Spirulina subsalsa PCC 9445: one gene and its partners. The protein of the gene in region 1 binds, or shares a complex with, the protein of each later gene. Links are inferred from orthologs where the notes say so. Each region holds a gene or a part of one and is shown in the gene's direction. Other genes may lie near its edges.

What was found.
Region 2: the proteins of accC (region 1) and accD are in contact, whole or in part, in a solved structure (PDB 8UXZ), measured with the Escherichia coli proteins. The link is inferred for Spirulina subsalsa PCC 9445 from one-to-one orthologs.
Region 3: the proteins of accC (region 1) and accB are in contact, whole or in part, in a solved structure (PDB 8UXZ), measured with the Escherichia coli proteins. The link is inferred for Spirulina subsalsa PCC 9445 from one-to-one orthologs.

The regions. Positions count from the first base shown.
Region 1 is NZ_JH980292.1:295,630-306,111, forward strand. The notes cover bases 1,522-4,478. They hold accC (acetyl-CoA carboxylase biotin carboxylase subunit), read left to right. Parts: upstream 1,522-2,305; coding sequence 2,306-3,652; downstream 3,653-4,478. Other genes in these bases: SPI9445_RS27210 (pentapeptide repeat-containing protein), read left to right, coding at 1,522-2,179; SPI9445_RS0101815 (response regulator), read right to left, coding at 3,701-4,478. Also shown: SPI9445_RS0101800 (tetratricopeptide repeat protein), read left to right, coding at 1-759; more of SPI9445_RS27210, read left to right, coding at 728-1,521; more of SPI9445_RS0101815, read right to left, coding at 4,479-6,058; SPI9445_RS0101820 (ATP-binding response regulator), read right to left, coding at 6,278-8,185; SPI9445_RS0101825 (HD domain-containing protein), read left to right, coding at 8,244-8,807; SPI9445_RS0101830 (TRAP transporter large permease), read right to left, coding at 9,021-10,349; SPI9445_RS0101835 (TRAP transporter small permease subunit), read right to left, coding at 10,339-10,482. UniProt on the Escherichia coli protein: This protein is a component of the acetyl coenzyme A carboxylase complex; first, biotin carboxylase catalyzes the carboxylation of the carrier protein and then the transcarboxylase transfers the carboxyl group to form malonyl-CoA.
Region 2 is NZ_JH980292.1:4,512,010-4,522,406, forward strand. The notes cover bases 7,449-10,320. They hold accD (acetyl-CoA carboxylase, carboxyltransferase subunit beta), read left to right. Parts: upstream 7,449-8,355; coding sequence 8,356-9,285; downstream 9,286-10,320. Other genes in these bases: SPI9445_RS0120640 (RNA-guided endonuclease InsQ/TnpB family protein), read left to right, coding at 7,449-8,310; SPI9445_RS0120650 (ABC transporter ATP-binding protein), read left to right, coding at 9,410-10,320. Also shown: SPI9445_RS0120600 (protein kinase domain-containing protein), read right to left, coding at 149-1,666; SPI9445_RS0120605 (hydroxysqualene dehydroxylase), read left to right, coding at 1,870-3,372; SPI9445_RS26425 (hypothetical protein), read left to right, coding at 3,398-3,691; SPI9445_RS0120615 (DUF938 domain-containing protein), read right to left, coding at 3,697-4,359; SPI9445_RS0120620 (branched-chain amino acid transaminase), read right to left, coding at 4,469-5,383; SPI9445_RS31740 (hypothetical protein), read left to right, coding at 5,412-5,540; SPI9445_RS29440 (septal ring lytic transglycosylase RlpA family protein), read left to right, coding at 5,745-6,356; SPI9445_RS0120635 (putative signal transducing protein), read left to right, coding at 6,706-6,945; more of SPI9445_RS0120640, read left to right, coding at 7,102-7,448; more of SPI9445_RS0120650, read left to right, coding at 10,321-10,397.
Region 3 is NZ_JH980292.1:4,523,262-4,533,495, reverse strand. Bases 7,305-10,013 are described here. They hold accB (acetyl-CoA carboxylase biotin carboxyl carrier protein), read left to right. Parts: upstream 7,305-8,270; coding sequence 8,271-8,756; downstream 8,757-10,013. Other genes in these bases: SPI9445_RS0120655 (GerMN domain-containing protein), read right to left, coding at 9,427-10,013; SPI9445_RS0120660 (ArsR/SmtB family transcription factor), read left to right, coding at 8,829-9,185; efp (elongation factor P), read left to right, coding at 7,453-8,013. Also shown: SPI9445_RS0120695 (HEAT repeat domain-containing protein), read left to right, coding at 1-212; SPI9445_RS0120690 (phycobiliprotein lyase), read left to right, coding at 343-867; SPI9445_RS0120685 (AAA family ATPase), read right to left, coding at 951-6,251; allantoinase PuuE, read left to right, coding at 6,342-7,259; more of SPI9445_RS0120655, read right to left, coding at 10,014-10,056. UniProt on the Escherichia coli protein: This protein is a component of the acetyl coenzyme A carboxylase complex; first, biotin carboxylase catalyzes the carboxylation of the carrier protein and then the transcarboxylase transfers the carboxyl group to form malonyl-CoA.

The DNA.
Region 1 (10,482 bases):
CTACAAGACCACCGCAACGCTGCCGCCGCTTATCAACGCGCCCTACAATTAGACCCCCGCAACGTGGACTATTATCTAGGCTTAGGCGTGGTCTTGATGCGTCAGGGAGCCCATCGGCAAGCCCAAGAGGTGTTAGAACGGGGGGCCGCCATTAACCCCAAAGATGGGGAAGTCTACGGCTTAATTGCCACCACCCTGTTAGAACAGAATCAAATGGCGCGGGCGGTGGAAACTCTACAACGCGCTACCCAACGTTTTCCCCGCAATGGCAAGTTATGGCTCCAGTTGGGGATTTTTTTATTGGGGAATAATCAACCGGAGGCGGCGCTGTCGGCTTTGGAAAGAGCAGCATCCTATGAACCAAGAAATGGTCAAATTCAATTGCAAATCGGCGGAATTTTGCAACGGCAAGGCCGGAGACAAGAGGCCCAAACCTACTTTTTCCGGGCGGCTTCTTTACAGGAAAATACCTTTGAGGGACAACTTGCCCTAGGGGATGCTTTGATGTCCTATGAAGCGTTTACCCCGGCGATTATTGCCTATCGGCGGGCGACGGAGTTGGCCTCTAATAATCCTGTGGCTTATTATCGCTTGGGGATGGCACTGCGGGGGCAAGGGCGCAATCGAGAGGCGATTGAGAATTGGCGTATTGCTCAAAGTTTGTTTGAGCGGGCAGGTAATCGTGAAGGGGTGCGAGAAATGCAGGCTTTAATCAATGGAGATCGAGATGTTTCACCGAACTTTAGACCGTTTAATTAAGCCGATGGGGGGCTTTTGTCCTCTAATGGTGGGTAGTAGTCTAATCTTCGTTTTAGGCAGTCCAGAGGCGACGCTGGCGGTCAATGAGAGCCATTTAAAGCAGCTATTGGAAACTCGCAGTTGTCCCCGTTGTGATCTGCGGGAGGCGGATCTGGAAATGGCTCAGTTGGCCGGGGTAGATTTGCGGGGGGCGAATTTACAAGGGGCGAATTTACAGGGGGCGAATTTACAAGGGGCGAATTTGGAGGGGGCGAATTTACAGGGCGCTCAATTTGTCTTTGCGAATTTGGCGGATGCGAATTTACAACGGACGACGGTGGGGGTGCAGGATATCCGCTTAGAACCCTTTGAGTGGCCTAGTATTGGGGTGAATTTGGCTTTACTGCAACGTTGGGGGCTGTTTCTGCCCCAGGAGTCGCAAATTCCTCTAGATTCGTCGGAACGTTTGGTGTTGAAGAAGGAGAAGGAAAAGGAGGAGGAGGAAGAGGAGGAGGAAGTTGTTGCTAATTTCGATTTGGCGGATTTACAGAGGGCTGATTTTTCCCAGTCTCAACTGAATCGGGTGCGTTTTAATCGGGCGAATTTAAGTAATAGTAATTTTTCGTCGTCGCTGTTGATTGAAGCGGAGTTAGAGCGGGCGAATTTAACGGGGAGTCGGTTTTTTGTGGCGGATTTGCGTCGGGCGAATTTGGCGGGGGCGACGTTTAATGGGGCGAATTTGACGGGGGCAGATTTAAGTCAAAGTAATTTGGAGACGGCGACGGGGCGAGGGGCGAATTTTGACGGGGTGAATTTAACTCAGGTGAATTTGAATGATACCCGGTTTATTGATGCTAATTTTGCGGGGGCGATTTTGGGGGGGGCGCGTTTACGACGGGGGGTTTTCCGGGGGGCGAGTTTTTCCCAGGGGAAGTTAGGGGGTGCGGTGTTACAGGGGGGAGATTTCACGGGGGCGGATTTTCATGGGGCGGATTTAGGGGGGGCTTATTTGTTGGAGGGGAATTTTAGTCGGAGTTCTTTTGCGATCGCCAATTTAACTAACGCCGATCTCAGTGGGGCTACCCTCACCTCGGCTTATTTTTTCGGGGCAACCTTGACTAATAGTAATTTAACCGGGGTGGATCTGAGTTTAGGCACCCTCAGCAAAGCCAATCTAGCCGGGGTGCAATTGTTAGGAGCGAATTTACGCCAAGCTAATTTAACACAAGCCCATTTACGAGAAGCCGATTTAACCTATACCAATCTCACCCAAGCGGATTTGAGTGGAGCGAATTTATATCAAGCGGATTTACGCGGTGCTGATTTACAAGCGGCGGATTTGAGTGGGGCTTATTTAATTGAAACGGATTTCACTGACGCGAATTTAACGGATACGATCTTCAAAGGGGCGATTCGTTGGGTATCTTCTGGTGGGGGCTAACTATTTCGGCTCAAGAATCCTAAGCAATCTCGATCATCAATTCTCAAGGCTCAACTTCGAGTGAACCACTCAGGAGATGCTCAAAAAGCGGTATAGTAGTTAACCACCGCCAAAAAATGCACCGAAATGCAGTTCTCAAAAATTCTCATTGCTAATCGAGGGGAGATCGCCCTACGCATTCTCCGCACTTGCGAAGAATTAGGCATTGCCACCATCGCCGTTCACTCCACCGTGGATGAGCAAGCCCTTCATGTTCAATTAGCCGATGAGCGGGTGTGTATTGGTCAACCCCCCAGTAACAAAAGTTATCTTAACATCCCCAACATCATCGCCGCCGCTCTCACCCGCAACGCCTCCGCCATCCACCCCGGCTATGGATTCCTCGCCGAAAACGCCCGCTTCGCCGAGATTTGCGACGATCACAAAATTTGTTTCATTGGCCCGAGTCCCGAAGCGATGCGCGCGATGGGAGATAAATCCACCGCCAAGAAAACGATGCAAAAAGCCGGAGTTCCTACAGTCCCCGGCAGTCAAGGCCTGCTCGCCGATGAACAAGAAGCCCTCGCCACCGCCCAAGATATTGGCTACCCTGTAATGCTCAAAGCCACCGCCGGAGGGGGAGGGCGAGGAATGCGCCTCGTACGGGATGCCAGCGAATTAGTGCGAATGTTCCAAGCTGCTCAAGGAGAAGCCGAGGCCGCCTTTGGCAATGCGGGGGTATATTTGGAAAAATTCGTCGAAAATCCTCGCCACATTGAGTTTCAAATCCTCGCCGATAGTCATGGGAATGTCGTCCATTTAGGAGAACGGGATTGTTCAATCCAGCGCCGTCACCAGAAGTTATTAGAAGAGGCTCCTAGTCCGGTATTATCTCCAGAATTACGGCAAAAAATGGGGGAAGCCGCCGTTAAAGCGGCTCAGTCTATTAATTATGTGGGGGCGGGAACGGTAGAATTTCTCGTAGACCGCTACGGGAGTTTTTATTTTATGGAGATGAACACCCGGATTCAAGTGGAACATCCTGTAACGGAAATGGTGACAGGATTGGATTTAATTGCCGAACAAATTCGCGTTGCTCAAGGGGAAAAACTGCGTTTTAGCCAAAAAGATATCCTCTTAAAAGGACACGCTATTGAGTGCCGAATTAACGCCGAAGATCCCGACCATAATTTCCGCCCCCATCCCGGACGGATTAGTGCCTATCTTCCCCCCGGCGGTCCGGGAGTGCGCATGGATTCTCATGTTTATACGGATTATGAGATTCCCCCTTATTATGACTCCTTAATTGGCAAATTAATTGTCTGGGGTCCGACGCGAGAAGCGGCGATTAAGCGCATGAGGCGGGCTTTACGAGAATGTGCCGTAACTGGAGTTCCCACCACTATTGGTTTCCACCAACGGATTTTAGAACACCCGGCTTTTCTCTCTGGGGAAGTCTATACGAATTTTATTCAGGAACACATGAAATTGTAGGTTGGGTGACACTTCGTTTCACCCAATTTCAACCCATTAGCAGAGGGGTTAAAGGGCGCGAACGATTCCCCCGCCTTGGTTGCCGGCTTGATGGAGAGCATCACGGGCGATCGCATATAAACTCGCCACATCCTCCCCATCATCAGGATAGACGGCTAATCCAGCACTTACTGTAATCTTCATTTCCGTTTTACCCATCCCCGTGAAGTGTTCGGTTTCCAAACGAGACAATAAATGAGTCACCCGCTTGAGGCCATCGATCTTAGACATCGCATAAATCCCAATCAGAAACTCATCCCCCTCCCAACGGGCAATAATATCCTCTAAGCGGAAATGTTGCTGCAATAGATTGCCCAACTGTTGCAAAATGCGATCGCCCATCTTGTAACCATAGGACTGATTAATCTGTTCCAAACGATCCACATCAAACAAAATCAGACACAAACTTTGATCATGACGTTGACATAACCGAAGATAGCGCTTTAAATACTGGGTCGCACAGCGACGATTGGTTAATCCCGTTAACAAATCCGTATCCGACAGACTATTTAACAACTGACAGCGTTCTAAACGGTTAAAAATCCGAGTAGCTAACTCCCCTTCTGTAAAGGGTTTCGCTAAATAATCATCCGCCCCACTTTGATAAATGCGTTGAATCACTTGGGGATCTTGACGTACCGTGACAAACAAAATCGGCAATCCTTGCCAGCGCCGATCTTGTCGCACCACCTGACATAACTGTAACCCATCAAAATGGGGCATTTCCAGATCCAAAATCAACAGATCCGGAGCCGTAGACTCCAACACCTCCCAGAAGCGTCGGGAGTCCACAAGAGGCGTAAATTGTAGCCCCCAGCCCCATAATAATGGCTCTAGGGAGGCTAAAAACACTGGATCATCATCCACCACCAACACCCTTGGGGCAATGGAATGAGAAGCCTGTAAAATGCCCAGAATAGACTCATAAACTTCTTCGGGGGAAGAGGCTTTAGAGAGGAAAGCGGTACCCCTTTCCGCCACAGCCACGCGATCGCTCAATCCATCCCGCACCGAAAACGCCAAAATCGGCAAATCTGGAAACTGTAAGCGCAATTCTTGCAAAAAGATCAACCCCTCATCGGGATTTTCAGGAAACACTAAATCTAATAACACCAAATCGGGCAGTTTTTGCTCCATCAAATGGCGGGCTTCTTCAATGGTTAAAGCCCCTTCAATCTTGATCTGCCAATGCAAAGACTCTTGTTGCAATTTTTGCACTAACTCCCCATCATCATCCACCACCAAAATCCGCCAAGTTTTTTGCTCCGGAATCCTCAATAATGGGGAAAGTGGATTAACCTTTTCCGCCACGGCAAAGCCTAATTCCTCTTGTAATTGTTGAAATAAAATCCTTAAACCATTGATCCGATCTTCCCTCTGATTTTTAGCTAATTCTGGGTTTTTCAAGGTTATGAAATACTCTTCCATCTCTTGAGCCAGTTGATAGGCTGTCTGCTTGCCAAAAATCCCTAAAGAACCGGCTAATTTATGGGCAGTGAGTTGACCTTGAGCGCGTTTCTCTTCTAACATCTTTCCTTGAAGCACTGACTTTAACACTTCTTCTAATATGCCCAGACGTTCTTGAATTTGGCCTTGGGATTTTTCCCACAATTGAGTTAAAGCCGTTGATGGGCTTTTATCGTCTGGGGGAGGGCGAAAAGAGTAACTGGATTGATTGACACTAGAGGGAGTGTCTGGGGAAGGCAGGAGACGATATCCTACCCCATAAATCGTTTGAATAATCTCCTCAATCCCCACATTTTTCAATTTGCGTCGTAGCCGTTTCATGTGGGCGCGAATTGTGGCCTCAGTGGGGGGGTCATCAAAAGACCATAAATGCTCTAAAATCGTGCTATGGGTTAGCACCCGTTTAGGGTTACGCAAAAATAATTCTAATAGTCCATACTCTTTGGGAGAAAGGGATAAAAATTCATCCTGATAAGTAACATTATGGGAACTGGGATCCAGGCATAAATCCCCCCATTCTAAGAGTAACGCTCCCGCCACACTACGCCGCCGGAGTAGTGCGCGTAAACGGGCAAAAAGTTCTGGGGAGGTGCAAGGTTTGACCACATAATCATCAGCCCCAGCATCTAAACCTTGAACTTTATCTTGACTATCATTCCGGGCGGTTAAAAGCAGAATAGGAACTGTTAAATTTTGCTGACGAATGCGCCGACAAAGACTAATTCCATCCAGTTTGGGCAAACTAATATCTAATAAGATTAAATCATAGGTAAAAGCCTGTACAAAGTCCCATCCGGTTTCTCCATCCACCGCTAAATCCACCACATAACCTTGTTGTCTCAGGGCTTGGTGAATAGCCTCGGCTTGAATTTCGTCGTCTTCTACTAGAAGTAATCTCATAGATAAATTAGAGAAAAAATAAATTATAGATGATTAGGAAATTGAGAATCAATAGTTGATGTTGATAATGAATAACCCTTTTCTTTCCTCTCTTCGCCTGTAATAACACCAAGGGATTGACTTTTGACACTCCCCGGCCATCACGGCGCGGGGGGTATCCGTTCTAAGGGAGTCCAACGACGTTACCCTCACGGAGCTTCGTCAGTCACGCCCAAAATTTCACTCTTGATGGGTCAATTGACATAAAGTGTCTAACTCAAAATTCTCTAGAAGACATTCCAGTCTGGTACTGAGGGATTCTGCACTGGCTGGAATTTCGGTGATTAGGGTGCGAATTTGTTCCACATCAAGAGCCCGGGCGGCACAATGGACTTGAACAATCCACTCGGCGGGCATGATTTTTAAATCTTCGGCCACTAACAGGGGATAAGATGGGAGTTTTGATTTTACCCCGTCTGGAGAGGGGGAAGCGTAAATATAAGAAAGTTGTAGTGCTTGTGCAATTTTTGTGAACAACTGATCCTCATCAATGGGTTTGTAGAGGATGTCATTACAACCTACTTGTTGGGTCAAGTCACGACTGGCCGGGGAAATATCCGTGGTGAGGGCAAAAATGACGGTAGGGGAGGCCTCCTCCTGTTGGCGGATTTGTCGGGTGGCTTCGTAACCGTCACAATTAGGCATCAGTAAGTCCATGAGGATTAAGTGAGGGTGCCAAGCGCGCCATTGTGCGATCGCCTCATAACCATCCCGTGCCTCTTCCACCTCAAACCCCAAGCTGGTCAGACGTTTCTCTAAAAAGGCGCGATTATCCGGGTAATCATCCACAATCAACACCCGGCAAGGTTGACTGTCCGAGCATAAACTCACAATCGGACGGGTGAGTTCACCCGAAGAGGGTTTAGGTCGCGCTTGAAGACTGGGGGCTTTCAAGGGTAGGTTAAAGTGGAAACAACTACCCTGTTGATGGCGGGATTCCACTTCAATTTTCCCCCCCAGTAACCGGACAAAATTCTGACTAATCACTAGACCTAATCCAGTGCCTTTACTGCTTGATTTACGCCCAGCACGGGTTTGAGCGAAGGCTTCAAACAGTTTACTAATTTCTTCGGGTGCAATGCCCTCGCCGCTATCTTCCACAGCAAAGCGTAGGGCATTAGGAGAGTGATCGGCCCTCTCGTAAACCGCCGTGACGGCTAGACGGACTTTCCCCTGCTCCGTGAATTTGACCGCATTACTGAGCAAATTAATCAACACTTGACGCAGTTTCACCTCATCCGTGTAAATCACCTTGGGGACTGCCGAGGCGCAATCCACCTCAAATTCTAGCCCCTTTTCTTGGCTAGGGAGTAAAAACGCACTTCTTAAATCATTGAGTAACACCGAAATGGTCACTTCGTTGTCTTCGAGGGTGACTCGCCCGGCCTCAATTTTGGCGAGGTCTAAGACATCGTTAATGAGTGCCAGCAAGTGTTCCCCATTGCGGATGATGGTATCGAGCCATTTTTCCTCCTCGGCGGTGTGGGAGGAATAATGGCGCATAATGCGGGCAAACCCAAGGATAACAGAAAGAGGGGTGCGGAGTTCGTGGTTCACTTGGGCTAAAAACTGATTTTTGGCATTTAAGGCGCTGTGGGCGAGTTCTTCGGCGTTGCGTCGTTCCAGAATTTCCCGTTGTAGGTCTTCATTTTTGGCTTTGAGTTCTTCCCGTTGGGCGATGACTTCTTGATGCAAACGTTGTAATTTCAGATGATTTTCAACGCGCAGCAGCACTTCCTCCACTTGAAACGGTTTGCTGATGTAGTCTACTCCCCCCACGGCAAAGGCTTTTTGTTTGTCGAGAACTTCCTGATAGGCGCTGAGGAAAATCACCGGAATATCAACGGTTTGGGGTTGAGATTTCAAATAGCGACAGACCTCATAGCCGTCCATCTGGGGCATATTAATATCAAGGAGGATTAAGTCGGGGTGAAAGCGGGAAATACTGGCCAGGGCAAATTTTCCATCGGGGGCTAAACGCACTTCATAGCCCTGCTGACTGAGAACTTCTGCCAGTAAACGAAGATTTTCTGGCAAATCATCCACCACTAAAATTTTCCCTTTCGAGGGGTCAGTATTCCCGGTCATAATGTTCTCGTATCATAGGCCTTAGCAGTGATCCTAACGCAGACGAGGGGGTTTCAAGATGGCAGATTTAAGCGAACGTTTTGAGCAGGCGCTAGTTTATGCGACTCGTCTCCACCAAAACCAGAGGCGTAAGGTGGGGAAAGTGCCTTATATAGCCCATTTAATGGCGGTGAGTGCCTTGGTTTTGGAAGCAGGGGGAAGTGAGGAAGAGGCGATCGCCGCATTACTCCATGATGCCATTGAAGACCAAGGCGGAGAACCCACCCGCCAAGACATCTTAAAGCGTTTTGGTCCCACGGTCGCCGCCATCGTCGAAGGTTGTACAGAATTCCAGAATCTGCCGAAACCCCCTTGGCAAGCGCGCAAAATCCAGTATTTAAAACAAATTCAAGCCGGGAGTCCCTCGGTGCAGTTAGTCTCTTTAGCCGATAAACTCCATAATGGGCGCTCGTTGCTTTGGTCTTTACGTCAACAAGGCTCAAGCATTTGGAGTCATTTTGCCGGGGGGCGGGAGTTAAGTCTCTGGTTTTATCAATCCCTATTAACGGTTTACACCCATCACAAAGAAACCGTTTTATGGCGAGAATTGGCTCAAGTGGTTGCGGAATTAGAGCAGTTTTAAGGGGAGCAGGGGAGAATTGATAATTATTCCCTCTTACCTCTTCCCCGACTCCCGACTCCCAACTCCCTTATTCAGCCAACCCTAAATACTCTTATTCCAGTACTCCAAGCCCGTCAAAATCACATCTTCTAACCACAACTTAAAACGTTTTACCTTGAGGGAATACTGAGTGAATATTGTACCAATGAATACCCCCCCCAAGTCTGGATTCCCCTACCCCAAAGACGGTAAAAATGTCACCAAAGGGGGAAAGAGAATCAACACAACCAAAACCAAAACCTGCAAGATAATAAAAGGAACTGCTCCCCGATAAATGTCCTCTGTGGTGATTTCAGGAGGGGCTACGCCACGCAGGAAAAACAGGGCAAAACCAAAGGGCGGGGTCAAAAAAGACGTTTGTAAGTTTGCGCCCAAAATAACCCCATACCAAAGCATATCTAACCCTAACGCCTGGGCGACGGGGGCGAAAATGGGGATGATAATGAAGGCAATCTCAAAAAAGTCGATAAAGAAGCCCAACAGAAAGATCACGACCATATTCACCAGCAAAAACCCAAGGGTTCCACCGGGTAAGTTGGTGAGGAGATCAAACATAAAGCGATCGCCGTGTAACCCCCGAAAAACCAAACTAAAGGCCGTAGACCCAAACAAGATAAAGATCACCATGCTACTAATCCGGAGGGTCGAATCACTCACCTCGGCCAAAGCAGACCCAGTTAATCTCCCCTTCAGGGCGGCCAAAAGGATCGCCCCTAAAGACCCCACCGCCCCCGCTTCCGTGGGGGTAGCAATGCCGAAGAAAATACTCCCCAACACTAAGCCAATCAACAACAAAGGAGGAATCATCACACTCACCACCCGACGGGCTAATTCTCCCCGACCAATATTGCGCACTGACTCCGGTAGGGCAGGGGCGACATCGGGACGCAAAAAGGCAACGATCAACACATGAAGAGCAAACACCCCAGCCATCAGGAGGCCGGGAATAAAGGCTCCAATGAATAAATCCCCCACGGAAATCCCCAATTGATCCCCTAAGACCACTAACACTAAACTGGGGGGGATAATTTGCCCTAAAGTCCCCGAGGCAACAATAACCCCTGTTGCCAATTGTTTGTCATACCCATAACGCAACATGACGGGGAGGGAAATTAAGCCCATCGCGACTACAGTAGCGGCCACTACCCCCGTAGAAGCGGCCAGGAGAGCGCCCACGAAAACCACCGCTAAGGCGAGTCCTCCCCGCAGTCGTCCGAAGAGAATTCCCATGGTTTCCAGTAGGTTTTCCGCTAGCCCAGTTTTTTCTAACATCGCCCCTAAAAAGACGAAGTAGGGGATGGCCAGGAGGGTGTAGTTGGCCATAATGTTAAAGATGCGTTGGGGTAAGGCGGTGAGAAAGAGAGGATTAAAGATATCTAGGGCAACTCCCACTAAACCAAAGAGAATGGCGACTCCCCCCAAGGAAAAGGCGACGGGATAGCCCAAGGACAGAAAGAGTAAGGCCCCGGCAAACATAGCTGGGCCTAACCAGTCATAGCCCATGATTTTCCTCCTCGGAGCGTAAATCTGTGGGGGAGGGGGGATGGTTTTTTAAGCGGTCGAAGTTTTTGATGCCTTCGGAGAGACCTTGGAGGATGAGTAGACTAAAACTGACCAGTACCATAGATTTTATGGG
Region 2 (10,397 bases), 4.2 Mb from region 1 along the record:
AACACAGGCAAGAAGCTGAGATTAATTCCGCTCCATTTTTTGCTGGAGAAAAATTAATCGGATAGCTCAGAATGGGAGTCAAGGCAAACCTGAGCTTGTCGCTTTCCCTAGCATTGTTTCACCATTCTTATGGGGGGGGGCTAGCCCCCTAAGATTTATAGTGTTGACTCATGATTTCTAGCTGTTGACGGATGCCTTCAGGGTTTAACCAGCCATAACCTGCTTCTCCGAGAACTTTAAGCAGTTGCTGAAAATCTTCTTCTGTCCAATCGGGAGAACCATAGCGGGTGAGGGCTAATCTAATTTCCTCTTCTGAGAGATTACCCAAGGGATTGGCTGGTTTAAAGAATGGACGGGGTAGATATTTGGGTAAACGGGCTTGAATCCAATCTTTTAAGGAAGGTTTAGCCGGAACAAGTTGAACTTGTAAGGTCAGGGTGTATTTAATTTCTGGGGCAGAATATTGATGTAAAATAATTTGCCGCTCGTAGCTTTCCCCAAGGGTTAAATGACGAGGATCAATGGTGATTTGATAGTCTCGTTGTTCGGGGTCAAAATGGGCGGGACTCACACGAATCCAGGGATGAATCGCTCCACTGTGGGGGGGATCATCGGCATGGGGGGCAATTTCCCAAGTTCCCTCGATGAGGGAGGGGGGGAGTCCCCGTTTGAGTCGGAGGGATTGGTTGAGAACTTGCCCGGTGTGATGGGCTTTAAAGACAATGGGGGGAAGTTCGAGGGGGATTTCCGGCACCCGGGCCAGGGAGAGTCGTTCTAGGGCGGTTCTAGCTTGGTGGGCGGATTGGTAGGGGTTGGGGGGGTTGGGATTGACTAGACTCTCTAGCCACTGCACAAAGTCGGGGTTGAGGGTGGAGAGTTTGGGGGCGAGGGGACTGAGGGTGAGGCGATCGCCAATGGGGGGCATTTCCTCCCAAGGCGTTTGGCTAAACCAACTGAGCCAAGCTAATCCTACCGCCCGCAAATCCCCCCGAGGATTCTCCAGTTCGTCGGGTTCTGATTGCCCATGCCAACCCAAATCTACTAGATAAAGATTCAGTTGATCATCCAGCAAAATATTCTCGGGTTTCAGGTTTTGGTGCAGAATGACTGGAGTCTGTTGGTGGAGTTCACTTAACAGGTCTAATAACTTCAGAAAAACTGTTTTAATTTCTGCAAAAGATAACTCTTTTTTATGGTGCAGGGGTTGACAATTATCTATATAATTGCGTACCCAGCAGAACCCTGTTCCCTTTTCGGTCGGGGTGGGGAAACCATACTGATAGGTCAACAGTTGAGGATGATTGACCGTTTGTAGACGCTGAATTTGCTGTTTTAGGGCTTGCCAAGGAACAACGGTTCCGTCGGGTTCTGCGGCTTCAAAATGTTTAATCACCACCTTCTGCTGCGTGATGGTGTCTTGGGCGAGATAGGTGATACAACCGCGCTCAATGGGCTGTCCTAGCTCTTGGAGCATTTGGTAACGCTGGGTGGGGCGTGCTATTTCTGGGGCGACAACAGGGGGGTGAGCGGCACTGGGCTGACGCTCTGGTGTTAACGTTTGGAGTACCCCTTGACTCTGGGAAAGGTCATTAGCGTAGGCATCCCCTACGGACACACCGGAGGAGAGGGAAGAACTCGAAAGATTGGGTTGCTGAGGTTGTACCATTGCTGTTGTTGTTCAGAGCGATCGCCAAATAATAACCTAGAGTATCAGTGAGCTAGAGTATAAACGGATTCAGAGCATCTAACTCCCCTTACTTTACCGGAAAATATTCCCGAGTGTTCAAGCATCACGAATCCTTATCAAGAGGTAGCCCATTCATTCCCTGATCATGGCATCCTTAACTATAAACCCTGACCCAGAAAAAAATGCCAGAATCGAAAAGAATCATCGTCGTGGGTGCAGGCTGGGCCGGACTTAGTGCCACCTACCACCTCGCACAACAAGGATATCAGGTAACACTGCTCGAAGCCGCTTCCCAACCCGGCGGACTGGTGGCGGGCTGGAAAACTCCCGGTGGACGTTCCGTAGAGGGCGGAATTCATGGTTTTTGGTATCCCTACCGCAACATTTTCCAGTTAGTCGAACACCTTAAGCTAAATCCCTTTACCCCCTTTACCCGTTCCGCTCAATACTCCCCTCAAGGGTTAGAAGTTGAGTCTCCCATTTTTCAAGATGAAATTCAACTCCCCGCCCCCCTCGGCACCTTTTTATATCCTAAATTTAAGCGCCTCCCCCTCATTGATCGTCTTTCCGCCCTTCCCCTTCTCCATGCCGTGTTAGACTTCGACAATTCCCCGACGGCTTGGCAACGGTACGATAAAATGACCGCCCGGGAATTATTTAAACAATATGGGGTTTCAGCGCGTCTCTATCGAGAAGCCTTTGAACCTATGTTATTAGTGGGTTTATTCGCCCCCGGAGAACAATGTAGTGCGGCGGCGGCGTTGGGAATGCTCTATTATTTCATCTTGGCTCATCAACCCAACTTTGATGTCGTTTGGTGTCGCGGCACGGTGGGCGAAATGATTTTTAAACCTTGGGTGCGGGAAATCCAAAAATTAGGCGGTCAAGTTTTGACTAATCAACGAGTCACGGATTTAATGCTCAATGAAAATGGTCAAGTGCAGTCGGTGATCTGTGAAAATGACCGTTTTGAAGGGGATGCCGTTGTGTTTGCTCTGAGTGTGATTGGCATTAAACGGATTATTGCTCGCAGTAAAACCCTCAATCAATACCCAGAATTCCGGAACTTAATGAACCTCAACGGAATTGATGTTTTAGCCACTCGTCTCTGGTTTGATCAAAAAGTCCCTATTCCCCTGCCCTCTAACGCTTGTTTTGGCTTTGATAGCACCACAGGCTGGACATTTTTTGATCTCAATACTCTTCATGATGATTATAAGGAGGAAACCGGGAGCGTTATTGAGGCGGATTTTTACCATGCTAATCAATTATTACCCATGACAGATCGGCAAATTGTCGCCAAGGTGTACCGGGATTTACTCACTTGTATTCCTCAACTCAAGGAGGCGAAAATTATTGATAAAAGTGTGATTCGCGTTCGTCAAGGTGTCACCCATTTTTCTCCGGGGAGTTATCAGTATTTATTAAGCCGGAAAACGACGATTCCTAATCTGTTTTTAAGTGGGGATTGGATTGTCACAGATCATGGGTCTTGGTCCCAAGAAAAAGCCTATGTGACGGGTTTAGAAGCCGCCAATGGGGTGATTGATTATTTTAAAATTGGAGAAAAAGCCCCAATTATTCCCGTCGAACCCGATGAAGTCCATATTCAATTTCTGCGTAGCATAAATAAGGGGATTCGTCAAGTGCAGAATGCTATTTTACCAGATTTTTGGTTAGACTAGGAGCAAGATCATCACGGGAGGAATTATGAGTGACGCGGAAAAACAAGAGTTAGAAAAGATGGGTTTACCGTTGAACAATCAAGAGGAAAAGCCCCTTTCTTCCTCGGAGTTTGCGGCGAATTCTTCGCCGTTAGTGAATACGGTTTCCCAACTGAGTGGGATTGTTTCGCCCTACTTTATTGTGTTGGTGGGGTTATATATTTATAACAGTAACTTCTGGATTGGTATTGTCTTAGTGGGGGTGGGAATTGTTTCCCTGTTCAAAATCTCACTGAGTGATGTTGAACGGTGGATTGAGGGAATCAAGAAGTTACTGTGAGGGGCTTAATCCCGTTGAAAAACGACGGAAAGATTATTAGCAGGCATGGGGACGGTTTCCAGCCAGGTTAAACTATGATCGGCGGCTACGTCTTGCACGGTTTCTAGGTTACGGACTCCCCATTCTGGATTCTGCGATCGCAATGACCCATCAAACGCCTCATTACTCACGGCCGTATGGACTCCCCCCTGCTTAAAAGGCCCATAGAGGTACAGAATCCCCCCCCGAGGTAAAATCCGCTTGGCCCCCGCCATCAAGCCTAAACAAGCCTCCCACGGGGCAATATGAATCATATTAATATTCACCATGCTTTCAATGGGGTACTTTTCTCGTTCCTGTGCCGTATAATGAGCCGGACTGTTGCCATTTTCCACCGACCAACGGGACTCACAAACATTCAAGAAAAAAGGCGGGTATAAATTCGGACTCGGTTCTATCTCTTGCCAAGCTTTAATACTCGCTAATAATTCCGGTTGACAATCACTGGTTAACCAGCGTCGCGGCTTTAAACGAGGGGCAAAATAAACACTATGTTGACCCGTCCCACTGGCAATTTCTAAAACCGTCCCAGTAGGGTTAAGAACACGCTTTAAGACCGTTAAAATCGGCTGACGATTGCGCTCCGTTGCGGGAGCATATCGGCGGAAATCATTTAAATTTTGTTGCACAAGTCAAGGAAGATGTGAGGAATAGAAAAAGTCAGAGAGAAGTCTTGAGAGGAGATAGAGAGATAGGAAAAACCCTTAGCTATCTTGCTCTACCCCGGAGTTTTTTCTCTTAATCAAGAGGAATCTTATACACCCAATCTTGATAATCAGAGTCGCGATTTTCCGTAATCGCCACCAGTTTTTCCCGCAGTTTATCCGTAATGGGTCTATTTTTCGGCAGATGATAATTTTCAATCTGTTTAACTGGGGTAATTTTCGCCGCCGTACCACTTAAAAAGACTTCATCAGCAATCAGTAACTCCGTCTTATCAATCCCCCGTTCAATAACCGGAATGCCTAAATCTTCCGCCAGAGTGACAATACTATTGCGGGTAATCCCTTCTAAAATATCCTGGTCATAACTGGGGGTAATAACTTTACCGTTACGCACCATAAAAACATTCATCCCCGAGGCCTCGCAAATCTTGCCTTGAGAGTTCATTAAGAGTGCTTCATCAAAACCAGATTCGACGGCCTCAGTTTTAGCCAAGGAAGAGGCAATATAGGCCCCGCTAATTTTACCCCGTAAGGGAAAACTGCGGTCTTCCTGACGATGCCAAGAACTCACCCGACAGCTTACCCCATCGGGCGATAAATAATCCCCTAATTCCAAACCGTAAACAAAGAAATCCTTCTCGATATTATGTAAACGGGGGGCAATTCCTAAATCAGAAGTGTAGACAAAGGGGCGAATATAAAAGGAAAATGTGGGTTTGTTTTTTTCGACAAATTCAACAATCACCTGTTGAATCTTCTCAGCCGGGAGATCAAAATGTAGGAAGCGCGCACTGTTGCTGAGGCGTTTACAATGTTCATCAAGGCGAAACAATAAGATTTGTTGCGGATTATTAGGATCAGGAATGCCACGCAGTCCTCCAAAGGCTCCAGTGCCGTAGTGTAGGGCATGAGTGGCGATGGAAATATTGGCTTCCGCAAAGGGGACAAATTGGTTCTGGAAATAGGCGATGGGGAGGAAGTTGTGCATTGCAAATGATGGGGAAACGGTCGTAAGAATGGCAATTCTATCCGTTGTGCAGTATATCATGGCGGCTGGCGTTGGAGGGGAAGGGATTGAGTCGGATCAGAGGATTGGGCAAATTTACGGCAGCTTTGCAGCTTTGGAAGATTTTATAAAGCTTTAGTGAAGCGTATAAAAAAATACGCAGAAAAATTATCTTTTGCGTACATTGAGGGTATTGTGAAATTAGGTCATGAGTTTTTTCAGGGGTGTCAATTGATGAGGTTCTACGGTCGAAGCGTTTAAGTAGAACCACCCATGATCTAGGAGTGAAGACACCAAGAGGTTGTAGGGCTTGGGCAAACAATGTCCTACGAAGGAGGCAAATGTGAGTATTCAATCTCGAATTTTATGGGGATCTGCCCTAATTATTGCGTTAGGCGTAAGTATTGGATTATACCCAACTTCTGCGGCGATTGCTGAGGAGACGGGCAAGGAGGAAAAAGAGATAGAGGTGGCGGTGGTGGGTCAGCCAGAAAGTCCACCGTTCGCGCAGGATGCTGTTGGCGCAGCCTCTCGAAGCGAAGAAAAGGAGGAAAAGGTAATAACGAGAAGTCCTCATGCTCCTCGTCCTCAAAATACGGTGTCTCCTCAGAGGAGGAGAACTTCGGAAGCGGTGGCCTATCGTCCCGCTCCAGCCACCTCTCATTTATATCGTGGGGTAGCGTCTTGGTATGGCCCCAATTTTCACGGTAGACGGTCGGCTAGTGGGGAAATTTATAATCAGAATGCGATGACGGCGGCCCATCGGACGTTACCCTTTGGGACTCGGGTCAGGGTGACGAATTTAAATAATGGTCGGTCGGTGGTGGTACGGATTAATGACCGAGGGCCCTTTATTGCGGGTCGTATTATTGATTTATCCCGGGGTGCGGCTCAGGAAATTGGTCTGATTCGGTCTGGGGTGGCTCCGGTGAGTGTGGAGGTGTTGGGACGTTGAGACTCCGCGCTCTTGCCTAAACTGAATCCTAATAGATCCCGTTCACTCCTAGTGAATTTAGCTCATTGTCGGGAAGCCCCGCACTGTACGTTCGCGTTCGCAACGCTTTGCTACGCAACGCTTCGCGTTCGCGAAGCGTCACGAAGTGAACGCGAACGGGGATGTCCCTAAAAAGACATCTAGAGCCTCCCGTAGAAGCACCGAACGCCTCATAGTGATATGGGGAAGCCCGCACCGTACCCCTAGGGTCGGTGTCGGGAGGATGTCACGTCTGACGCACCCTTGTATAGTGGAAGAGAGGGTGAATAAGAGGTAAGCTATCCCAAGAGAACATCGGAAAAAGTGACTGATGAAATCTGTATCTTGGATTACGGTACGCACCACCAGCACGCGCTGGGAAGCTGAACTAATGCAGCAAATCCTGACCAGTCATGAGATTCCCTGCCGTGTGGTCAACTTGGGAGCGAGTGCCTGTTTTTTGTCGGGAGAGGCTGCTTTACAGGTGTTTCCCCAAGATCGATGGACGGCTTTATTACTCCTAAGTCCTCAAGAAGAGGAGGATCTCGACGACTTCCCGGAAGACTCCTGATCGTCCTCTGCTAGTTTCGTTGTTTAACAAAAACGTTGCGAAATTCCCCTTCCTCGTTTACAGGGAGGGAATGAATAGCCAACTAAAAATAAACTAAGCAATAGCGAATCATCTGATAAGATGTTACCATCTTATCGGTACTGTTGAGTTTTGATAATGTACAAGGCCTACAAATTTCGCCTATACCCAACGAATGACCAAAAAGTATCCCTTGCTAAAGCCTTTGGGTGCTGTCGTTGGTATTGGAATTTTGCCTTAGACTTGTGCCAGAAAACCTATATTCAGACGGGGAAAGGATTGTCCCGGGGATATATCCAAGGTCTATTACCAGGACTAAAAAAGGAGTATCCTTGGTTAACAGATGCCTACTCCCAATCCTTGCAGGTGGTTGCCCTTAATCTTTCCACGGCCTATAAAAACTTTTTTGAGAAACGGGCGCAGTTACCCCGTTTCAAATCAAAGCATGGTCGGCAGACTCTGAGTTATCCTGCTAATGTTAAGTTTGAAGGAGACTATCTCAAAGTACCGGGAAAAATTGGACTGCTCTATTGCCGTCGTCATCGGGAATTTGAAGGGACAATCAAAACCGTTACTCTTTCTAAAAATCCTGATGGTCAATACTATGCTTCGGTGTGGGTGAATGACGGGAAAGATACCATTACCCCATCAGTCGGAGGTAAAGCCATTGGGATTGATGTTGGTCTAACCCATTTTGCGATTACTAGCGATGGCTCTAAGTACGACAACCCTCGCCATTTTGCCAAGCATCAGAACAACCTAAAGCGTAAGCAACAAAAGCTATCCCGTAAACAAAAGGGAAGTCAAAATCGAGCTAAGGCTAAACAAAAAGTCGCCAAAGTTCATAGTAAGATAGCCCGATGTCGTGAGGACTTTCTACACAAACTATCCCGCAAGATAGTTAACGAAAACCAAGTGATTGCTGTAGAGAATCTGAACGTTAAAGGGATGGGACAAAACCCTAAACTTGCCAAGGCAATTAGTGATGTGGGTTGGGGGATGTTTACCACAATGCTGAAATACAAAGCCGAGTGGGAGGGGAAAACTTATATTGAAGTTGACCGCTTTTTTGCGTCTTCTAAAATTTGTCACGTTTGCCTTAATCGAGTGGATAGTTTACCGTTAGAAGTTCGGCAATGGGAATGTCAACATTGTGGGACTCACCACGACCGTGATCTCAATGCAGCGCAAAACATTAAAAATGAAGCCTTGCGGATATTGTCGTTGGGAACCAGCGATACTGCCTGGGGAGGGAACGTAAGACAACCTGGTAAAACTTCGGTTTTGCTAGATGCTATTCCCGTTGAATCAGGAAGCCACATCCTCGCCAATGGCAGGGTGGGGTAGTTCACTGCTCTTATTACACAAAAACCTAAACCCTTAAAAAACTATATGTCGTTATTTGATTGGTTTGCCAATCGGCAAAAATCAGAACAAACCACCCAACAAGGTCAAGCGGAACGAGAAATCGCGGATGGTCTTTGGACGAAATGCCCAGAATGCGGGGTTTTAGCCTATACCAAGGATCTGCAAGCCAATATGATGGTCTGTGCAGACTGTGGTCATCATATGCGGGTGGATAGCAATGAACGGATTCGTCAACTGATTGATCCCAAAACTTGGAAACCCCTCAATGAGGAGTTAGAACCCCTTGATCCCCTGAATTTCCGCGATCGCAAATTCTACAAAGACCGTATTCAAGAAACCCAAGCTAAAACCGGACTCAAAGATGCGGTACAAACCGGAACCGGCCTCCTCGATGGTTTACCTGTCGCCCTCGGCGTGATGGACTTCCGCTTTATGGGCGGTAGTATGGGCTCGGTCGTGGGAGAAAAACTCTGTCGGTTAATTGAATATGGTACCCAAGAGGGCTTGACAGTTATCATCATTTGTGCATCCGGCGGAGCGCGAATGCAGGAGGGGATGTTAAGTTTAATGCAGATGGCCAAGATTTCCGGGGCTTTAGATCTCCACCGTCAAGCCCATTTACTCTATATCCCTGTGTTAACCCATCCCACGACGGGGGGCGTAACAGCCAGTTTTGCCATGTTAGGGGACTTGATTTTGGCGGAACCCAAGGCAACCATCGGCTTTGCGGGGCGGCGGGTGATTGAACAAACTCTGCGGGAAAAACTACCGGACGATTTCCAAACCTCAGAATATTTGCTCCAGCATGGCTTTGTTGATGCTATTGTGCCACGAACTCAGTTGAAAAAGACTCTCGCCCAATTAATTAGTCTTCATCAACCCTTTTTCCCCTTGGATGCCGGGCCTAATGCCCATCACGCCATGTCAACGCAAACCCTTGTCCCTCAGAATTAGGGAACAGGGAACGGGGAATAGGTAATAGACATCTCCCCTGCTCTCCTGCTCCCCGACTCCCAACTCCCGGACTTGTTCAGTAAACCCTTCCTAGTTTTGCACTTTATTGGCGATCGCAAGCAACTTGAAAAAAACATCCAATTATTGGCTACTCTTGCCCTACCTCCGACCCCAAACCCCCATCATCGGGTTAGCGATGGTCTGTACCCTCGTGTTTACAGCTAGTTGGCCGATTTTGATTAAACTGGCTGAATTGATTGCCGACTCCGTAGGTCGCGGTCAGTTAGAAATTACCGGACAAATTGCCGGACTAGGGATTCTGGTGTTTTTAGTCCGCAGTCTCTCCCTCTATGGCCAAGATGTCTGGATTGCTGAGGCCTCCCTACAAGTCGCCCATCAACTGCGCTGTGATGTTTACGCCCACTTACAACGTCTGGGCTTAAACTATTTTGAAACCACCAAAACCGGGGACTTGTCCTATCGTCTCACCGAAGATACAGACCGCATCGGGGAGGCCATTAACCAACTCTTCCATCAGTTTGTGCCTTGTGTCTTACAACTGATTGTTGTGTTGGTCTATATGATTTACATGAACTGGCAACTCACCCTAGCGGCCTTTCTTATTGCCCCTCTGATGGCCTTATTGGTGACAATGTTTGGGGAACGTCTCTTAGACTTCTCTCGGCGCAGTCAAAACCGCATTTCTGACCTTTCGGCGCTGTTAATTGAGTTTCTCTCGGGGATTCGTCTCATTCAAGCCTTCGCCGCCGAAGACTACGCCCTGCGCCGTTTTACCCAAGAAGCGGAGGAAAACCGTAAAGCCCGTTTAGGGGTGGAGAAAATCAAGGTTTTTCAAATGGTTTTGGTGGGGTTTTTATATGCCACCAGTATCTTATTGGTGTTCTTTTTGGGGGGATGGCAAATCTCCCAAGCTAACTTAACGGCCAGTCAATTTGTGGGGTTTTTGGCGGCGGCTTTAATGTTGGTGGATCCGATTAATATTACCACCAATAATTACAATACATTCAAACAAGCTCAGGCTTCGGTGGATCGGGTGTTTGAACTGGTGCAACTCGCGCCTAATATTCGGGAAGCCCAAAAGGCGATCGCAC
Region 3 (10,234 bases), 4.2 Mb from region 1 along the record:
TCGGTGAAATTAAAGCCCTTGATGCCGTCCCAGAAATGCTCAACTTTGTCTCATCCCCCGATTGGTTAGTTCGTCAACGTTTAGCCGAAGCCCTCGGCCATCTGCCCTGTGAACAAAGCCTTTCGGCCCTAAGATACCTCGTCAAAGACAGCCACCCCCAAGTTCACCAAGCCGCCGCCCTTTCTTTGCAACGGCTCGAAACCGAATCATAATACAATGGGGATTAACAGCCCTGAGTTAGACTGTTTCAGCCTGACTCAGGAGGAGCAGTAACGGGGAGACAAAACCCCCGTTTATGGTCGATTGTCTCTATTGTGTTTTCCCCAGAACAGCGATTTTTTCATGGATATTAACGAATTTTTAGCACAATGCGCCGGGAAGTGGTTCTCCCAACGCACCAACTACCAATTAGTCGGAACAGAAGTAGACAATAGCAAATCCGATTTAACCGTAGAGATTTTGTCCCCTCAAGATCCCACCGTGGCGAGTTTGGGTGCCGCCGAACACCTCACCCCAGAGCAAATCTTAGGCGGCCTAAAAATGAGTTGGGATAATTCCGTAGACTGGGGAAAACCCAAACAAGTGGGCTTCAGCCTAATGGTTATGATACCCGATAGCAACAATCCGGCACAGGGTCAACTTATTCGCTCTGCTACCCCCCAACCCACCCATTACGGCCGTTATATCCTCGCGGAGGACACCCTGACGTTAATCATTGAAGAAGACTCTACCTATGCCGAGGAGCGGATTTGGTTTGCCAGTCCCAATTTACGCCTACGCACCAGTTTAGTGAAACAAGGGGAGACGTTTGTGCAAACGGGGTTTTACTCGGAAATTCGACGAATGGCACAGAACAGTGATCCTTGACAGACTTTCCTGCCTGAAGGCCGAAGATTCTCCAAACGTCGCTGTGCGTAGGTTTTTGGTTCAGCGACTCAACTTAAACTCAATTAGGATTCCTGTTGATCTTGTTCCCGACGCTTAACGACTAATAGGGTGATGTCGTCAAACACCTTATGAGAAGCAATAAACGTCTCTAAATCGTTAATAACGGCTTGATGAATCGTTGATGCGTCTTCGTGCCAGTGGAGGCGGATGATCTCACAGAAACGGTCTAAACCGTAAAAGTCGCCAACCTCATTTTCGGCTTCCGGGATGCCGTCGGTGTAGAGAACAATTCCATCCCCCGGTGCTAGGACTAGGGAAACTTGGGAGATAAAGGAACTAATATCATCCACTAAACCAATGGTCATCCCTAGGTTCATGGTGTCAATTACTTCTAAGTGACCATTGGCGCGCACGACTAAGACTAATTCATGTTGACCGCTAATACTTAATAACCCGTCTCTATAGTTGAGAACGGCTAAACTCAAGGTGCGGTCAACTCCCATCCGTTGGACATTTTTGTAAATGGTGGCATTGACGGTGTTGAGGAAACGGACGGGGTTTTGCTCGCCTAATTCCCGTAGGGTGCGGACAATGGTTTGTGCCATTAACATGACTAAACCACTTTCTAAACCATGTCCGGTGACATCTCCAATGCTAATGGTGATGATATCTTTTTCGACTAATACATCATAATAATCGCCCCCAACTTCATCGGCTGGGGTCATATATCCGGCAATTTCTAGGGGGGTAATGTTTTCTAATTCTTCCCGTTTGGGTAAAATCATCTGCTGGACTCGTCGAGCTACGTCCAATTCTGCACCCATGCGCAGGTTTTCGGCTTGCAAGCGTTCGTTAAGTTGGCTAATTTCGGCATTGGCGGCGGCGAGTTCGGCGGTGCGTTGGGCGACTTTCTCTTCTAGATTTTGATAGAGTTGGGCATTTTCTAAGGAAATGGCGGCTTGGGCGGTGAGGAGGTTTAATACCTCAATCCGGCGGGGGGTGAATACTTGGGCGGTGAGGTTGTTTTCTAGGTAGAGAATCCCAATAAAGCGGCCTTGGTTCAGGATGGGGGTACAGAAAAGGCTTTTGGGATGATGTTGGTTGAAATACAGATCCCCGATGAACGGATTATCCTGTTCACACTGATTGAGCAGAATGGCGCGGGCTGTGCGTTTGACTGAATTAATTAGGGTTTGGGGAATGATGTCTACTTGGTCGAGGGTGAGATGTATGAGGGAACAACTGTTTGGTTGGCAGTGGGCGACGACTTCCCATTGTCCGGATGTGTTGAGGACTAATACTCCCTGATCTGCCCCGGCATTTTCAAGGACAATGTGCATGAGTTTCCCGAGTAGGGTATCGAGTTCGATTTCTTCGGAGAGGGCTTGGGAGGCTTTGAGGGCGGAACCGAGGTCAAAGAGGGTGGTTGTTGTGGTGAGGGTGCTAAAACTCTGGGTGGAAACCCGGGGATTGGTGGCGGTGAGATCGGGTTTTTCGAGGATGGGGGCGAGGAGAGGGGAATAATTTTGTTCGAGTTGGTGGATTTTGGCCCGAGCGCCCCAGTGAGCATAGCAGTAGTAGGCTTTTTGGAGGTAGGCGCTGCCGATGATGTTTTTACCCCAGTCGAGGTAAAAGTGGGCGGCGCATTCGTAGGCTAGGGCTTGTTCGTGGATATATTGATGGTCTTGGGCTTGGGCGATCGCACGATCATAAAAATTCATGGCCTGTTCCCGTTGCCCCAAGACTTTCGCCCGTTCTGCGGCGATGAGATTGACTTTATGCTCAAAGTTTTGGGGGGCGTGGGCTGCCCATTGGCTCAGTTGGGCGTAATCTTGCTCAATTTGAACAAGGGCTTGGGCTTGTTGGTCTTTCTCTAAACTAGGGTAGAGGGCTAACTGGGCGAGGGCGCGGTAAAAGGGAATCTGGGTGATGGGCAATAACCCCCCGCCTGCGAGTTGGTACTGGCTGGCGGTGGTGGCATGGTTCAGGGCGGCTGGATAGTCTTGGAAAATGTAGGCGAGGATGGTTTTGGCGGTCCAGAAGAAGAATAAGGCGCTGAAGGCGTTGGCGGCTTGGAGGGCGGGGATTTGTTGGGATTCTTGGAATTGTTGGCCTTCGAGTTGGGTGGGATTTTCGCTTTGACCGAGTAAATTTTCTACAAATTGCCCCCACAATTGGGCGATATTGTGTTGAATGGTTTGGTGGAGGCTGCCTGTGAGTTCGATGTAGTATTCTTGTTTCTGCTGGACAAGGGGCAGGGACTCGCCCATGAGACAGAGGTTATCACAGTAATTAATGGCGGAATAGCAGGCAAATTCGAGATCCCCGGTTTCTAGACCTGTGAGGACGTTTTGGGCGAGGGCTTCGACGCGATCGCGCACTAATTCTTTCCAGTTGCGAATGAAGGCGTAGAACAGTTGATTAACTTTACAGGTGAATTCTACATCTTGATACTGATCGAGGGTATGAAGGGCTAATTCCCCGAAACGATAGCCTAACTCAATATCGGTCATAGCGGCACAGAGCAACATCCCATAGAGGGCGTAGGCAAAAGCCCCGAGGCTTGAGTTGCCGTGGGTGACGGAGAGGTTGAGCAGGGTGAAAATGACTGGGGGCAGGAGAGCCGGATTAGCAATAAAGGCGGGAGCCCAGAGTTTACTTAAAATCCGTAGGGCAGCGAGAATCCGGGGATCGGTGAGAGGGGGCAAATCATAGAGGGCTTCTACCTCAATGTGAGGCAGGGGAGCATCACTCAGGGGAATTTCCAGTAAGTTTAAGACCTCTAACCCCACATCTAAGGCGGCTTGACATTGGTTTTGGGCGACGTAACACTGAATCCGAATTTCGTAGACTTTGACCCCATCCAAAACGGTTTTACTGTGGGTCAAGACTGTCTGAATCTCTTCCTCGGCACGAGTGAAGTCACCGTTTAAGTAGTTGACCTCGGCCAGTAAGCTATGTAAGGGCAAGAGGCGATCATAGTGCTGTTGCCAAGCCTGGGCGGTACTGAGCAGGGCAATCCCTTGCTGGAGATAGGTTCGCGCTGCACTGTAGGCGGCGGAAGCCTTGGCTTTCTCGGCGGCTTTTTGGTTTAATTGGACTACTAATTCCCGTTCTACATCACCGTCAAGGAGGGCAATTCCCAGATTGAACTGATTGACAATTTGAAAGAGAGTCTCGTCAGGTTCTGGGGCATGGTGGAGCAAAAGGCGAGCAATAGTTAAATGGGTGAGTTGTTGCTCAACTGGGGAAATTAACGTATAGGCCGCTTGTTGAACGCGATCATGTAAAAAGCGGTAGGTGACGGTTTCCCCTTGCCAAGATTCTCCCCGGTGGGGATTGCCCTGAAGGAATTTATAGGTTTCACTCTCCGGCACAATAAACCCTTCTTGTAAGGCTTCCCAGAGGTCTGTGGCGACGGTTTCCATGTCCTGTTCATCCACCACCGCTAAAGTTTTTAAATCAAACGGGTTGCCCATACAGGCCGCCAGTTTCAGGATTTTTTGGGTTGGGGGGGATAACTTGCGCAACCGTTCCACTAAAAAGCCTACTATGTCGTCGTTGAGGGCGAGGGTGCGCACGGTGTTCAAATCACATTCCCAGTGACCACAATTGAGATTAAAGGTGATTAAATCGTCGTCATAGAGGCTTTTCAGGAATTGGGTGGCAAAGAAGGGATTCCCTTGGGTCTTTTGATGGAGTAATTGGGAGAGGGGGGTGGCGAGTTCTGAGGAACAGAGGAGGGTGTCAGCGACCAGATGGTTGAGATCCTCGACCGTGAGGGGGGTGAGGGTAAGGGTGGTTAAGGGGGTGCCTTGTTCGGCAATCTCCCTTAAAGTGAGGAGGAGGGGATGGGAGGGAGAGACTTCATTATCCCGATAGGAGCCGAGGATTAATAAATATCCTCCTTCTGATTCACTCATTAAGCGGTGCAAAAGGTTTAATGAGGCAGCATCGGCCCACTGGAGATCATCAAGGAAGATGACGAGGGGATGCTGGGGGGTGGTGAAGACTTGCACAAAGTTCTGGAACAGAAGATTAAAACGATTTTGGGCGGCATTGCCTGAGAGTTCGGGGACGGGGGGTTGAGGGCCGATGATTTGTGCTAATTCTGGGATGACTTCAATGATCACCTGGGCGCTCTCTCCCAAGGCCATGAGGATCTTATTTTTCCAGTTGGTTAACTGAAGGTCGGGTTCTCCAAGGAGTTGTTCCATCAGGTCGCGGAAGGCTTGGACAAAGGCAAATAAGGGAATGTTGCGATTGAATTGATCGAATTTGCCTTTAATAAAATACCCCCGTTGTTTGACGATGGGTTTGTGGACTTCGTTGATGACGGTGGTTTTCCCAATGCCGGAAAACCCAGCCACTAGAACCATTTCCGCCCGTTTATGTTCTTGGTGGGGGTCAGCAACACGCTGGAAAATCTCCCAGAGGGTTTGCACTTCGGCCTGTCGTCCATAGAGGATTTCTGGGATGGAAAAGCGATCGCACTGATCCCGTTCTCCCAGCGTAAAGGGTTCAATTTCCCCGGTGGTTTGTAAGGCTTCTAAACAGCGTTCGAGGTCGTATCGTAACCCCCAGGCGCTCTGATAGCGGTTTTCGGCATTTTTGGCCATCAGTTTTAAGACAATGGCCTGTAAGACGGTGGGAATTTTCTCTTCGTCAATGTCTTGGGGAAAGCGCACTTCTTGGGCAAGGTGACAATGGACTAACTCCATTGGATCATCGCTGTTAAAGGGCAATTCTCCAGTCAACAGTTCAAAAAATGTCACCCCCAAGGAGTAAAAATCGGTGCGGTAGTCAATGCCTCGGTTCATGCGTCCGGTTTGTTCGGGGGAAATATAAGCTAGGGTGCCTTCGAGAACGTTGGGGTTCATGAGGTGTTGTTGTTCTTTGGGCAGTAAGCTGGAAATACTAAAATCAATCAGCTTAATTTCCCCAGTGGCTGGGTGGATGAGAATATTGGCGGGTTTTATATCTTTGTGGATGATACGCTGTTGAATCAGGTATCCGAGGGCTTCGGTGAGTTGGATGGCGAGGGAGAGAAAGGCCTCTAGGGAACGGGGAGAACCGGGCCAATAGTCGGATAAGGCGATCGCACCCTCATCCGGCATCACCAAAGCATAACTATTCCCCCGAGTTTCCAGCGCCAGAGGTTGAACAATGCGGGGATGTTCCAATTGACTGGAAATGGTGTATTGATAGCGAAATTGAACTAACTCCTGAAAATCCGGGTGAGGATTGCGCAGAATCTTGATAATAACGGGTTGTTGTTCTGGTTTCCGAATGGCACGATAGACCAGAGTACGATTTCCAGCATAAAGTTGATTGAGTTCCTCATAACCAGCGAGTTGGAGCATAGTCATCTGTGTGAGCCATTCAGAAAATTAGAGAATATAATCATTCTACTCGTGACCTCAACCAAATCCTGATTCTCTTGAGCCAACACTATGACCCATTCTGCTCCCTACCCCCGTGATCTGATCGGCTATGGCCGCACCCCTCCCCATGCCCAATGGCCCGGAGATGCCCGGATTGCGGTTCAATTTGTCATTAACTATGAGGAAGGGGGGGAGAATTGCATCCTACATGGAGATCCTGCATCAGAGGCCTTTTTGTCTGAGTCTATCGGAGCAGCGCCCTTGTTGGGGGTGCGCAATATGAACATGGAATCCATGTTTGAATATGGCAGCAGAGCCGGGTTTTGGCGACTCTATCGCCTGTTTACCGGGCGGGGTGTACCTGTGACCGTTTATGGGGTAGCAATGGCCTTAGAGCGCAATCCTGAAGCGGTTGCCGCGATGTTAGAGGCGGATTGGGAAATTGCCTCCCATGGCTACCGTTGGATTGAGTATCAGTATTTTGGCGAGGAACAGGAACGGGAACATATTCATTATGCGATCGCTATTCACACTAAAATGACCGGAAACCGTCCTCTGGGGTGGTACACAGGGCGCATTAGTCCCAATACTCGCCGCTTAGTGGTAGAAGCCGGGGGGTTTCTCTACGACTCGGATAGTTATGCCGATGATCTCCCCTATTGGGTTTTAGACTATGGTCAACCCCATTTAGTCATTCCCTACACGCTGGATAACAATGATATGCGCTTCGCCAGTTATCAGGGGTTTAACAGTGGAGATCAGTTTTTTAGTTACTTGCGGGATGCCTTTGATACCTTATACGAAGAGGGGGCAACTCAACCTAAAATGATGAGTATTGGGCTACACTGCCGTTTAGTTGGACGACCGGGACGCACAGCCGCACTGGCTCGGTTTTTGGACTATATTCAACAACGGGAGCAAGTTTGGCTCTGTCGTCGAATTGATATTGCTCACCATTGGCACAAGGTTCATTATCCTTCCCATTGACAATCCCGAGCGGACTCCATTGGGAGAAGCCGACCGTAAAACCGACTCAAGCGTGGTGAAGTGTCAAGGTTTCAGCCTTGATGGATAAGGTTGGTGAGGTTTATCTAGCGGAAATCCGATCCGACCTTCTAGGAAAGACCCAGAGAAGGGTAAAATGGATGGCGGACTATTCTTGGGTTGTCGATAAAACCTCATGATTTCGAGCAATGATTTCCGAACTGGTGTAACAATTGAGCTAGATGGCTCGGTGTGGCGTGTTGTGGAGTTTCTCCATGTGAAGCCGGGGAAAGGTTCTGCTTTTGTTCGCACGAAGTTGAAAAATGCCCAGACGGGTAGCGTTGTAGAACGGACGTTCCGAGCCGGGGAGACGGTTCCTCAAGCCACACTGGAAAAACGCACCATGCAGCATACCTACAAGGATGGGGAGCAGTTGGTGTTTATGGACATGGAAAGCTTTGAGGAAGCGCGTTTAAGTCCTGAACAGGTGGGCGATCGCGTAAAATACCTCACCGAAGGAATGGAGGTCAATGTGGTGAGTTGGAATACTCAGGTGATTGAGGTCGAACTCCCCAACTCCGTGGTTTTAGAAGTAACGGATACAGATCCTGGTGTGAAAGGAGATACGGCTACCGGAGGCACAAAACCCGCTATTGTGGAAACGGGCGCCCAGGTGATGGTGCCGTTGTTTATCTCCATTGGTGAAAAAATTAAAATTGATACCCGCAATGATAGTTATTTGGGACGAGATAACTAAAGAAAAATGTTAGAATCTAGTTCTCCCATCCTGACGCTGGGCGGTAGTCTGGCTTAAACGGCGGGTTGTCCCCTTGCTAGATTAATTCTGAGTCATGGGGAGGGGAACAGGCTTCCCGTTGCCAAGGACATCTGAAACGGAGGTCACTTCAGCCAAGCAACGAGGGTAAGGTAACAATCTAATTCGGTGGATTCCTCCTGAGTGAATGGGCTGGGCTGCTTAAACCGATTGATAACGCTAGAGTAGGAAAAAGACTTGTGCCTATTGATTTTCAGCAAGTCCGCGAGTTGCTAGCTGCGATCGCGAATACTGACATTGTTGAGTTACAACTAAAAGATGACGACTTTGAATTAACCGTGCGTAAGGGCGGCATGGCTATGCCTGCCGTTGCCTCGGATGGGGTACAGATGGCGACGATGCCCTCTCCCCCAGTAGTTATTCAGGCGGCATCTTCCACCCCACCCCCAGTAGAAAGTTCTCCCCCCCCAACAATTGACCCGAAATGGGTTGAAATTACCTCCCCTATGGTGGGAACCTTCTACCGTGCGCCTGCCCCCGATGAACCACCTTTTGTGGATATAGGAGAAGCGGTACGAGTCGGTCAGACGGTTTGTATTATTGAAGCCATGAAACTCATGAATGAAATTGAATCCGAAGTGGCGGGTCAGGTCGTTGAGGTTTTGGTGGCGAATGGGGAATCTGTGGAGTATGGTCAAGTCTTGATGCGTGTTAATCCAAATTAACTTGCTAACACTATTGTTATTTAACGACAAAGACTGCTATGATGTGGGGATCACCTAATGTAGCTTACTTGTATGCAATCAGTTAAGCCGATCCCTCAAGAGGTTGTTCAGCAGTTGTCAGAATACTTTGGTATTTTGAGCGAGCCGATGCGTCTGCGGATATTAAGTCTTCTGCGGGAAGAAGAAAAATGTGTACAGGAACTGGTTGAAGCAACTCAAACCAGTCAGGCCAATGTCTCGAAACACCTCAAAGTGATGTTGCAAGCAGGGATCTTAACACGGCGGACAGAAGGGACTTCTGCCTACTACCGTGTTGACGATCCCTTGAGTTTTGAGTTGTGTAATTTGGTTTGTAACCGACTGGCTGCTCGTATTGAACAGCAAGCGCGCCATTTTCGGGATTTTACCGGAAAAAGCACGGTAGCATGAAATATCTCATCTTTTCAGTGGAAGATGAAATAGGACTTGCCAAATTCATAAAGATTGCCGGGAAAACCCCATCCCCTTGTGGGTGGGGCTGTTGGTCCGTTGTTGCCCGTCATGGTTTTTGCCCGTTATCGAGAATGTCGGGGTGAAGACCCTCGGTGCCTACGAAAACTTATTGGATAGGTCCTGTCAAGTTAAGGAAACTCGGTGAACCAAGAATCCCTCGCTTTTAGCGACGGGAGTGTCAAAGAGGGAAGTCTTGAGCGTAGCCCTCACGGGTGAGGGGTTGGTCTAAGATCAGTCCTTCTCCTCCGAGTACCTCTAAAGGTTGCCCTTCAATTTCCAGCCATACTTTGCCGTCGGGATTGAGACTGGTTGCAGTATAGAGAATTTGGGCAACTCGCCCACTCATGGAGGCGGTTCCCCCTCCAAAGGTAAAGTCTTCGGACAGATTTACATGGATGCCATCCCCCTCTAGACGCACTCCTCGGAGTTCTGTTCCTTCGGGGATCGTTGTACCGTAGCTGTCATCCGGGGGACCGTCTAGAAGTTGCTGGATAGCATTTTCTAAGGAGTCTTCGAGGGTGCCAGTTTTCTCTAATAAGGTGGCTGGGGTGGCGACTAATTCAATGTTCTCATCTAGCCAGTAGAGTTGGATGGCGGTTTCTTGAATCACATCGGGGGAGAGGGGTTGTTGTGCTGTTCCCGTGGGAGCTTCACTAGGAGTTTCAACGGTGGGTTGAGGGCTGTTTAATTGATTCCAAGCCCAAAAGCCTGTTCCACCTCCTAGGAGAATTGCGATCGCAGAGGCTCCAGCGATAAGGGGATTAACTAGCGATTTTTTAGGGGTTTGGGGCGTGTTCGGGTCGTCCATAATCTCTCTCAATTTGTTCTACTAATAGAATAATGACCGTAGAGCGCAAGATGCTTGTTCCACTCTACAAGCCTTTGATTGTAGATTCCGTGTAACAAGGGAACGGGGGGAGCAGGGGGGAGGTAATGGGGAATAGGCAATCTTGACAAGTTAAGGCCCAACGTTAGAAGTCAAGGCA